DNA from 3 places in the Rugosimonospora acidiphila genome. Region 2 is predicted to be linked to each of the others. Evidence: riboswitches for the same ligand, from Rfam matches in the RefSeq annotation. Region 2 holds a riboswitch; each other region holds the start of a gene.
The links. A riboswitch is a leader RNA that binds a small molecule or an ion and turns the genes downstream of it on or off. The one in region 2 is predicted to bind cyclic di-AMP.
Positions count from the first base shown of each region.

Region 1 (3,268 bases), on a different contig from region 2:
CCGGACCGCATCGCGCGTTGCTGGACGCGGCGACCGAGTTCATCACGCGGATCGTGCGGCGCTACCGCGACCGGTCGGCGATCGTCGCGTGGCAGGTCGAGCACGAGGCCGTGGACCCGCTCGGCATGGAACACTCGTGGCGGCTGTCGGCGGACTTCGTCGCCAGCGAGGTCGATGCCGTCCGCGCGGCGGACCCGGGCCGTCCGATCCTGATGAACGGCTTCCTGCCCACCTCGCTCCCCGTCGCGCTGCACCAGGGATGGCGCACTCGCGACCAGGGCGACTCGCTGTCGGTGGCGCAGCGGTTGGCCGACATCGTGGGCATCGACTTCTACCCCCGGCACGCCCTGATCGGTGCCGCCGGGCGGACGGTGTATCTGGACGGCAGCCGCACCCCGTGGCAGCAGCGCAGGCGGCGGAAACTGTTCGAGTGGGCCGCCGCTACCGGCAAACGGCTGATGGTCGCGGAGGGGCAGGCGGAGCCGTGGGAGACAGTGACCGAGCCGCCCCGCCCGCACGGTGAGGGAATGTACAGCTGCCTGCCCGAGCACGTGATAGCCAACTTCAACCAGTGCGTGCGCTGGAGCCGCGGGGCCGGCGCGGTGCTGTCGGCGTACCTGTTCTGGGGGGCCGAGTACTGGCTCGCTCGGAGTCGCGATGGTGACCGTCGGTATCTGGAGGCCGTCGACCGGGTACTCGACGAGTCGTAACCGGCAGGCATGTGAGCGTCACGGTTGGACCGGGCGGGCTCCCGTGCGCCGGTCGCGCGGCCATACCTCGTGCTTCCCTCATGTCGCAAATAACGGGCTCGCGCGTCCCGGCCGTAACCGACCGGGTTTCGCGGTGAGCAGTCTCACGATAATCGTCGTTTGGTTTGTCGCACGGCGATCCATCGGCCTAGCTTCGGGCGGTCCGCAACCGTGGACCACGTCGCCCGGTACGCCGAATCCTGCCGCCGGCCGACGCAACCGAATCCAACGGCAGGAGCGGGGGAACCAGGTTCTCCGGCGCGCGTCGCGCGTCTTGGGGTGAAGCCGCCTCGTTACTCCTAGTAGTTATTGAGCCCGTGAAGCGGGCTGGTGCCGGAGTCAACGGACACGGCGGCCGGGCATACCTCGGCCCGAACCCGACAGCTCACCTCGGAGGCGTGGAGGAGTTTGCCATGGCATTTTCCAAGCACAACGATCGCGGGCCCCGGGGACGTCGTGGCGGCGTCATCGCCGCGCTGGCGGTTTCCGGTGCGGCCGGTGCCCTCGCCCTGCTCGGCCCCGGTACGGCGGCCAGCGCCTCGCCGAGCGTGAACTGGGACGCGATCGCGAAGTGCGAGTCCGGTGGGAACTGGAGCATCAACACCGGAAACGGCTTCTACGGGGGTCTGCAGTTCTCGCAGGGCACCTGGGCCGGGTACGGCGGCACGCAGTACGCGGCCCGCGCGGACCTGGCCAGCCGTGAGCAGCAGATCGCCATCGCGGAGAAGGTGTTGGCCGGACAGGGGATCGGCGCATGGCCGGTCTGCGGCGCGCGGGGCGGTTCGTCGAGTTCGGGGTCGAGCTCCGCTTCGTCGACCACCGCGTCCTCGGGTGGTTCGTCCTCGGGCTCTTCGTCGTCGGGTGGTTCGTCTTCGGGTGGTTCGTCTTCGGGTGGTTCGTCGACGCACCACTCGTCGTCGGGCTCTTCGTCCTCGGGCGGTTCGACCTCCCGGGATTCGTCGGCGGGCGGTTCGTCGGCGGGCGGGGACTACACCGTCCAGTCCGGCGACACGCTGTCCGAGATCGCGCAGCAGCACGGGATCGAGGGCGGCTGGCGGACGCTGTACCAGAAGAATGAGGGCGTCATCGGTGGCGACCCGAACTTCATCCTTCCCGGCGAGCGGCTGGCGTTCTGAGGCGCTACCGGGCAGTGCGGAAGACGCACAACCGTAAGACGCACAACCGTAGGACGCACCAACCGTAGGACGCGCCAACCGTAAGACGCACCTACCGTTTTCGGGCGTCCGCCGTGGTTCGGCGGGCGCCCGAGCGGGAGCGCGTCCGATCCGCGTGAGCCGGCGGCCCGAATGTCCAGTGTGGACTTTCGTGCCGCTGCCGTCGCGGGCCCGGGTCGCCGAGAACCATCCGACCGGGGGACACCCACGGCGGGACGCGGGCGCGTCGTTGACTGGTAACTGGTCGGACTACCTATTATCGGCGGCATGAGTCTCACCCACATCCAACTGCTCTCCCTCCCGGTCACGGATCAGGATCGGGCCAGGGACTTCTACGTCGACACCCTCGGGTTCGACCTTGTCAACGACGACGCCACGATGCCGGGCCAGCGGTGGGTTCAGGTCCGGCCGAGCGGTGGGCAGACCTCGATCACGCTGGTGACCTGGTTCGACACGATGTCGGCCGGCAGCGCCAAGGGTCTGGTCATCGAGTCCGACGACCTGGACGGCGACGTCCAGACCCTCGTGGCGCGGGGAGTGATCATCGAGGGCGGCATCCAGCAGGCGCCGTGGGGACGCTTCGTCACCTTCGACGATCCCGACGGCAACGGCATAGTCCTGCAGTCCACCGCCGGCCGCTGAGGTCCCGGGCGACCCTCGACGAGTCGTGTTCAGGGGTCGCCCGACAGCCTGCCGGAGCCGCGCCGGCCGCGGATGGCGTCGGTGACCGCGACGCCCAGCAGGTTGATGGCGACCAGGACCGTCGCCAGTAGCGGCGGCACCGCGCACGCGACGACCGCCATCGGGATCAGCACTACCGCCCAGGCGACCCGGGAGCGGGAGTACCGGCGGAACATCTGGTACTCGAAGGTGATCCGGCCGACCAGGAACAGGGCCGGCCCGGCGAACAGCACCACCGCCCAGGCGGCCGGCGTCGTCCCGCCGGGCTGCCCGATCACGAGCTCGAAGCCGGTACCCAGGGCCACCACGCCGGCCACCGTGAGCACCTGTGTGTACGGCGCCCAACGCTCGACCCGTCCCGGGTTCTGGTCGATCACCGTCTCGAAACGCAGCCCGATCCGGAACACGTAGATCTGCCACAACAGCGCCGTGGCGGCGAACGCCGCGAGGAGGGCGGCGGTGCGGAGCCCGGAGAAGCCGGTCTGGCCGAACTTCAGGGCCGGCACCACGATCAGGTCGCCGAGGGTCAGGATCATGAATTGCTGGTACCGCTCGCCGAGGTGCCGGCCGGCCGTCTCGTACTGGGACAGGGGCACCCGGCCGAGCCGCGGCACCGGGTACCGGAGCGCGCCGATCAGGTACTCCAGGGCCAGGGCGAGCGCC
Region 1 covers NZ_BAABJQ010000034.1:23,846-27,113, reverse strand. The annotation lists gene ABEA87_RS36160 (beta-galactosidase) at 1-710, shown strand, start outside; cyclic di-AMP (ydaO/yuaA leader) riboswitch at 957-1,163, shown strand; gene ABEA87_RS36155 (LysM peptidoglycan-binding domain-containing protein) at 1,163-1,885, shown strand; gene ABEA87_RS36150 (VOC family protein) at 2,192-2,566, shown strand; gene ABEA87_RS36145 (low temperature requirement protein A) at 2,596-3,268, opposite strand, start outside.
Region 1: another riboswitch for cyclic di-AMP. It lies ahead of ABEA87_RS36155 (LysM peptidoglycan-binding domain-containing protein); the one in region 2 lies ahead of ABEA87_RS39335 (C39 family peptidase).

Region 2 (3,268 bases):
CGACCACGTCGCGCCGTCGTCGTCGCTGTACTGCAGGTACGCGGTGCGGTCACACGGGATCGCGCAGGCCGAGGTGCTGGTGCCGCCCGGATTCGCGTTGGTAATCAACAGGATCCGGCCGGTCCGGCTGTCCACCACCGCGGTGGGCTGGTCGTGCGTGTCGCCGTTGCCGGCGTTGATGAGCTGCAGCGGCCCCCACGTCTTGCCACCATCGGTGGAGCGCTTGAGCACCACGTCGATGTCCCCGGAGTCGCCGCAGCTGGTGACCCGGCCCTCGGCGAACGCCAGCAGCGTGCCGTCGTTGGCCTTCACGATCGACGGAATCCGGAAACAGGTGTATCCCGCATCCTGGGCCGGGCTGTAGATGACCTGTGAGGTGAGGCTCGGAGCGGGCGGTGGGGGTGGGGGCTGGTGATGCGCGGCACCGGCCGGTGCGGCACTGGCCGGCGCGGCGGTCGCGATGAGCAACGCGCCGGCCAGGGCGGCCACGGCCGGCAGGAATCCCCGGCGGCGCGACGCCAGGGCGGTAATGCGGGACGGTATGGGCATATGCGGGCCTCTCGCACTGAATGGACATCCTACGTAGGACGTCCTGCCTTTGGTGCACCGTAGCCAGACCATCGATTCCTGGCAAGAGTGCGACCCAAAAGCCCGGCACGACCGGATTTGCCTGCAAAACACACGCCTACCGCCCCGCCCTCTCGGCCGCGAGAAGCGCTCAGATCCTGGTGGCCTTCCCCCTGCCCGGGGGGGAAGCCACCAAGAATTCGACTCTCTCCCGGCCCCGGAGCCCCGGCCCGGCGGTGATATAAATCGCGGCGGCCCAGCCCGGGACCTACCCGGCGCGCCCGCACGGGCACGTAAAGTCGATCATCGAACGCGGGTTGTCGATGTCCCCCGAACGCACAGGGTTTCCGATTTCGAACGGCCGGTAATCGAACATCGAGTTGAGCCGTTGTCACCGATCGTATTCGGATTCGCAGCCGCCACCCTCCCGCGCGGCGCCGATTCGCGCCCGTCGCGGGGAGAAGCCGAGGTCAGGGGGTTGGCAGCGGCGGGGGCCGACAGTACTGTCAACCCGTCTGGTCCGGCCCCCCGTCGTCACTTGATGACACCGGAACAGACCCGCTGAATCGTGCAGGTCACGAATCGGGGACCCGTGCTCGTGGGGTGAATCCGCGAATACCTCTATTCGCGGTAGGGCGATCTTTCCCGCCCGAATCCGTCAGCTAACCCGGTAAGCGGCACCGGAAGGAGAACGTGCTCGTGCGACTCACGTTGTCGTGGTCCAACCATGCGCTTTTCCCGCTCGACCCAGTGCGCCCCGTTGCGCCGGTCGCAGCGGCCCAGTGACGCCGGAGAGATAGTCACCACCGCCGGCCGGCGGCGCGCGGACGGTCAGCCGGGCACAAGCAGCCCGTAGCGTCACCGAATTCGCGCACGCGATCGCGATTCAGGCGATTCACCACCCGGACGTGGTACCAGCCTGCCTCGCACAAATCCCCGGAATGGTTTTTCCATCCGGCTGTGACACCTTTACCGGTCGGCCTTTCCAGAAATCCATCCGCTTCCATAGAGCGATAGAAATCCCCTGGCGAGGAATTTGTGAACCCCCAAAATCTCGGTAAGCACTTCAAGCATGCCGTGCCCAGTCGCGCGCACCGCATCGCCCTGGTCTGGGCGACGATGCTGGGCGTGGCCCTGCTGATCGCGCTCCCGCTCAGCCTGGGCAAGCGCTCCACTGCCCCCGGCACCGCCCAGGCCATCTCGCTGGCCAACGCCGCCGGCACCATCAACAGCTCGGGCAACGCCGGGGCCGAAATCGCCGCGCCGGCATCGGCCGCGTCGTCGCCGGCCGCCCCGTCGCCCGCCGCCCCGTCACCGACCCACGCGTCGACCGTTCCGGCCGCGCCGAAGGTCGTGAAGGCCCCGGCCAAGCCCGTGGCACCCGCCGCCAAGGACCTCAAGTTCGACTTCGAGTACCAGATCAACGGCTACTACTGCGGCCCCGCCTCGACCCGGATGGCGGCGAGCACGAAGATCGCCGCGCCGAGCCAGGACACCATCGCCATGGCCATGGGCACCACGACCGCCGGCACCAACTCGGCGGCCGACACCACGGCCGAGCTCAACCGCCTCGAGGGCACGAGCTTCTACCACACCACCTTCATCCCCGGCAGCAGCGCGACGTCGGCTGAAATGGACCAACTGCAGGCGAACGTCGTGCACGCGATCAGCAACGGGTACGGCGTCGTCGCGAACATCGTGGGCAGCGCGCAGGACCTGTCCGGCGGGTACCACGAGTACGACGGCGGCCACTACATCGCCGTCATCGGGTACAGCGACAACGGGCGGGACGTGCACATCGCCGACCCGGCCGGTGAGGGCGCCGACACCTACTGGATGACCACCATCGACCTGGCCAACTGGATGGGTACCCGCGGCTACTCCTCCTGACCTGACCGCCGACGGGTAGATCTCTCCTCCCGTCACAAGCGAAACCCGGGCGCCTCGTCCGGGAGCCGTCGCCGGCTCCCGGACGGGGCGCCCCGCTATTCGCCGGGCGACGCCGCCTGCCGATCGAGTATTCCCGGGCACCGCGGCGCCTCGATGAGTTTCATAATCGGGGCACGCCGCTGAGGGACGGCACGTTTGCCGACCCGGTCCGCGATGGTGCTATGGCAATCTTCACTACGCGGGAAGCGGCCGAAGAGTTCACCAAGGACGAGCCGTTCGTGATCAACGGTCTGGTGCGCCGTTGGCACATCAAAGATTGGAACGGAGTATTCGCCGGCTAATGACGCTGAGCACCGGCACGCACGTCAATCGGTAACGGTCTGACTACTACCCTCTTGGGCGGTCCGGCTTGTAATGACCGGGTGCCGGTGGCTATCGTTCGGTCGTCCAAGGTCACCTAACCGTCCGGCCCTGAGGCCGGACACCGCCGAGTCGTCACCACGAGCCGGGAACCCACCTAAGCACTGGGGTGAACCCGCGCAGCCGCGCGGCAGGGCTTCTTCCGCCCGAACCCGTCAGCTAACCCGGTAGGCGGTCGAGGAAGAAGGAGCCGCCCGTGGCGTACGCCCGAGTGCTCAGCCGGCCACGCCGTGTCCTTGTCGCCGTCGCCGCCATGATGTTCCTCGTTGTGGGAACCGGCACGACCGCCCAGGCGGCACCCTCGATCTCGGATATCGAGGGGCAGATCAACGACAACTGGAACAAGCTGGAACCGCTCGTCGAGCAGTACAACGAGCTGCACTCGCAGCTG
Region 2 covers NZ_BAABJQ010000044.1:54,178-57,445, reverse strand. The annotation lists partial or broken gene ABEA87_RS39340 (sialidase family protein) at 1-549, opposite strand, end outside; cyclic di-AMP (ydaO/yuaA leader) riboswitch at 1,117-1,259, shown strand; gene ABEA87_RS39335 (C39 family peptidase) at 1,606-2,457, shown strand; gene ABEA87_RS42870 (YciI family protein) at 2,679-2,798, shown strand; cyclic di-AMP (ydaO/yuaA leader) riboswitch at 2,933-3,066, shown strand; gene ABEA87_RS39330 (C40 family peptidase) at 3,074-3,268, shown strand, end outside.

Region 3 (3,268 bases), on a different contig from region 2:
GCACGCAGGCACACGCCACCCCATCGATCTCCGACATCGAAGCGCAGATCGACCAGAAGTGGAACCAGCTCGAGCCGCTCGTCGAGCAGTACGACAAGGTGCACGAGCAGCTTCAACAGAACCTGAGCAAGCAGAGCACGCTGAACAAGGAGCTGGCGCCGCTGCAGACCAAGGTCTCGCTGGCACAGACCCGGGTCGGCGCGATGTCCGCTGAGCTGTACATGAACGGCCCCGGCTCCAACCTCAACGCCCTGCTGGAAAGCGGCGACCCGACCACTCTGGTCGACGAGATGATGAGCCTCAACCAGGTGGCCAAGGCCCAGCAGAAGACCGTCGACGCGGTGCAGCAGCAGGTCGCCAAGTACACCGCCCAGAAGAAGTCCCTGGACAGCCTGGTCGCCCAGCAGAAGAAGCAGGACGCGAGCCTGGCCACCCAGAAGACCACGATCAACGCGCAGATCAGCCAGCTGCAGAAGCTGCGTACCCAGGCGTACGGCTCGGCCGGTACCACCGGCGGCAACCTCAAGCCGGTCCCCTGCCCGTACACCTACACCAGCGGCTCGGGCGCGACGGCCGCGAAGAAGGCCTGCTCGCTCATCAGTCACCCGTACGGCTGGGGCGACGCGGGGCCGACCTACTACGACTGCTCGGGCCTGACCATGGTCGCCTGGGAGGCCGCCGGCGTGTCCCTGCCGCACAACGCGGCGGAACAGTACGCGGCCACGAGGCGGGTCAGCTCCAGCCAACTGCAGATCGGCGACCTGGTGTTCTACGGCTCCGACCTGCACCACGTCGCGCTGTACATCGGCAACGGCTGGGTGGTGCACGCGCCGAGGGAGGGCGAGGACGTCATGGAGACGAAGATGACGGTCATCGGCACTCCATACGCCTACGGCCGACCCTGATCCTCCCGGTTCCTCCGGAGTTTGAAACCGGCGGTGTCCACTATGGACACCGCCGGTTTCGATTTCCGCAAACGTTCTAACGAGTTTTCTACTCGTCGGATATGGTCGTTACCGCGCGTCGACAAAGTAAATTCGGCGCGTAGTAATGCTCGTGTTTGCTTGCGCGGCACGGTGTCGTGTCCCTACCGTTATGAGTCGCCGCTCGGAAGTCGGTCGCCCGTGAGGGGAGACCCCGGACGGCACCGCCGAATCGACAATACGAACCGGGGACCCACCAGCACCATGGGGTGAATCCGCGCAGCGCGCGGTAGGGCGCTTCCCAGCCCGAATCCGTCAGCTAACCCGGTAGGCGGTGAAGGCCAAATGCCTTCGCAGGGAAGAAAGGGTCGTCCACCGTGGCAGGGTTTGCCGCCCGACCGCCTCGTACCCGTCTGATTCACACCTTCCGCCTGGTCCGCGCCGCGCGTCTCGTCGGCCTCGTCGCCGCCGTCTCCGGCCTCGTGCTCGCCGTCGGCGCCACCACGGCCTCCGCTGCCCCGCAAACTCCGGGGCAGCTCGAGGCGCAGATCGACCAGAAGTGGAACCAGCTCGAACCGCTGCTGGAGCAGTGGGACGGTGTCCACCAGAATCTGGTCAACAACCAGGCCAAGGTCGCCGGTCTACAGAAGAAGATCAAGCCGCTGCAACAGCAGGTAGACCTGGCGATGACTCGGATCAGCGCGTTGTCCGCCAAGTACTACGAGTACGGCCCTAGCTCGAACCTCAACGCGCTCTTGGAGAGCGGAGACCCGACCACTCTGGTCGACCAGCTCGGCATGCTCGACGCGGTGTCCCGCTCGCAGACCCAGAGCATCTCCGACGTCGTGAAGCTGCGCCAGCAGTACCAGAAGCAGGAAGCGCCCATCGACGCGATGGTCGCGCAGCTCTCCAGGCAGCAGCAGCAGCTGACCACGCAGCGCACGCAACTGCAGAGCCAGCTCAACCAGTTGCAGCAGATGCGGCTGGCCGCATACGGCAGCGGCGCCGGCACCGGCGAGTACCGCCCGGTCGCCTGCCCACAGGTGTACACCGGCGACGCCGGCAGCAAGGCGGCCCAGTTCGCCTGCGACCAGATCGGCAAGTCGTACGTCTGGGACGCCGACGGCCCCGACTCCTACGACTGCTCCGGGCTGACCCTGGCGTCCTGGCGCTCGGTGGGCGTGACCATCCCGCACAACGCGTACCAGCAGAAGCAGACCACGACACCGGTCAGCAAGGCCAACCTCAAGCCGGGCGACCTGGTCTTCTACTACTCGGACGTGCACCACGTCGTCATCTACGTGGGCAATGGCTGGGTGGTCAGCGCGCCGACCTTCGGCAAACCGGTGCAGATGCAGAAGATCAACACTTCTGTCGTCAACGGCTACGGCCGACCTACCACCTGACGGACGACGGCGCCGCGGGTGGCTGACTAGCCCGCGGCATCACCGCTCCTGAATGCCCGAGGCCTGGCCGGACCTCCTCCTCCCCGGTCAGTGTCCGGAGCGGCCTCGGATCCCCTCATCGCTCGCGCTCTGATAGCCCGTCGCCCACGCTCTGATCGCTCACCTGCGGCGCCCCGCCCGCGCAGTGCCTTCCCCCGGCGTACCTCTTCCCCCCGCCGAGCCTGCCGGAGCGGGGCGCCGCGCTTTCGGTTCCTATCCGAACATATGTTCGATAGAATGTGGAGATGGCAACCTGGTCGGAATTCGCGGCAGCCGAGCCCGACCTCGCGGCGGCGATCCGTGAGCTCGTCCACCAGTACGGGTCCGGCCTGGGGTACCTGGCGACGGTGCGGCCGGACGGTGGCCCGCGGATACACCCCGTGGCGCCGGTCATCATGGATGACGGGCTGTACTGCTTCGTCATCGACTCGCCGAAGAGGCGCGACCTCGACCGTGACGGGCGCTACGCGCTGCACGCGTTCCCGCCGGAGGACAACGACGACGAGGCGTACCTGTCGGGCCGCGCCCGGCCGGTCACGGACCGGGCCAGGGTGGAGCGGCTGGCCGAGGCGTACCGGGCGGAGCGCCGGATCGACTGGCGGCTCTACGAATTCTCGGTGGACGTGGCGATGGTGGCCCGGCGGCCGGAGGGCGGCGGTCCATCGGCCCGGCGGACGGAGATCTGGCGGGACGAGCGGTCCGGACACACGATGGGCGACCCGGCTCTGCACGCGGGGCCGGCGATCAGGTAGAGTAGATCCGCTCGCGGGTGTAGTTCAATGGCAGAACATCAGCTTCCCAAGCTGACAGTGAGGGTTCGATTCCCTTCACCCGCTCCAAACCGAAGGCCCTGGTCAGGACGTGAGCCCCAGCCAGGGTCTTCGATATTCTTGATCCTTT
Region 3 covers NZ_BAABJQ010000001.1:24,345-27,612, forward strand. The annotation lists gene ABEA87_RS00125 (C40 family peptidase) at 1-905, shown strand, start outside; cyclic di-AMP (ydaO/yuaA leader) riboswitch at 1,139-1,272, shown strand; gene ABEA87_RS00130 (C40 family peptidase) at 1,301-2,329, shown strand; gene ABEA87_RS00135 (pyridoxamine 5'-phosphate oxidase family protein) at 2,614-3,120, shown strand; tRNA gene ABEA87_RS00140 (tRNA-Gly) at 3,134-3,207, shown strand.
Region 3: another riboswitch for cyclic di-AMP. It lies ahead of ABEA87_RS00130 (C40 family peptidase); the one in region 2 lies ahead of ABEA87_RS39335 (C39 family peptidase).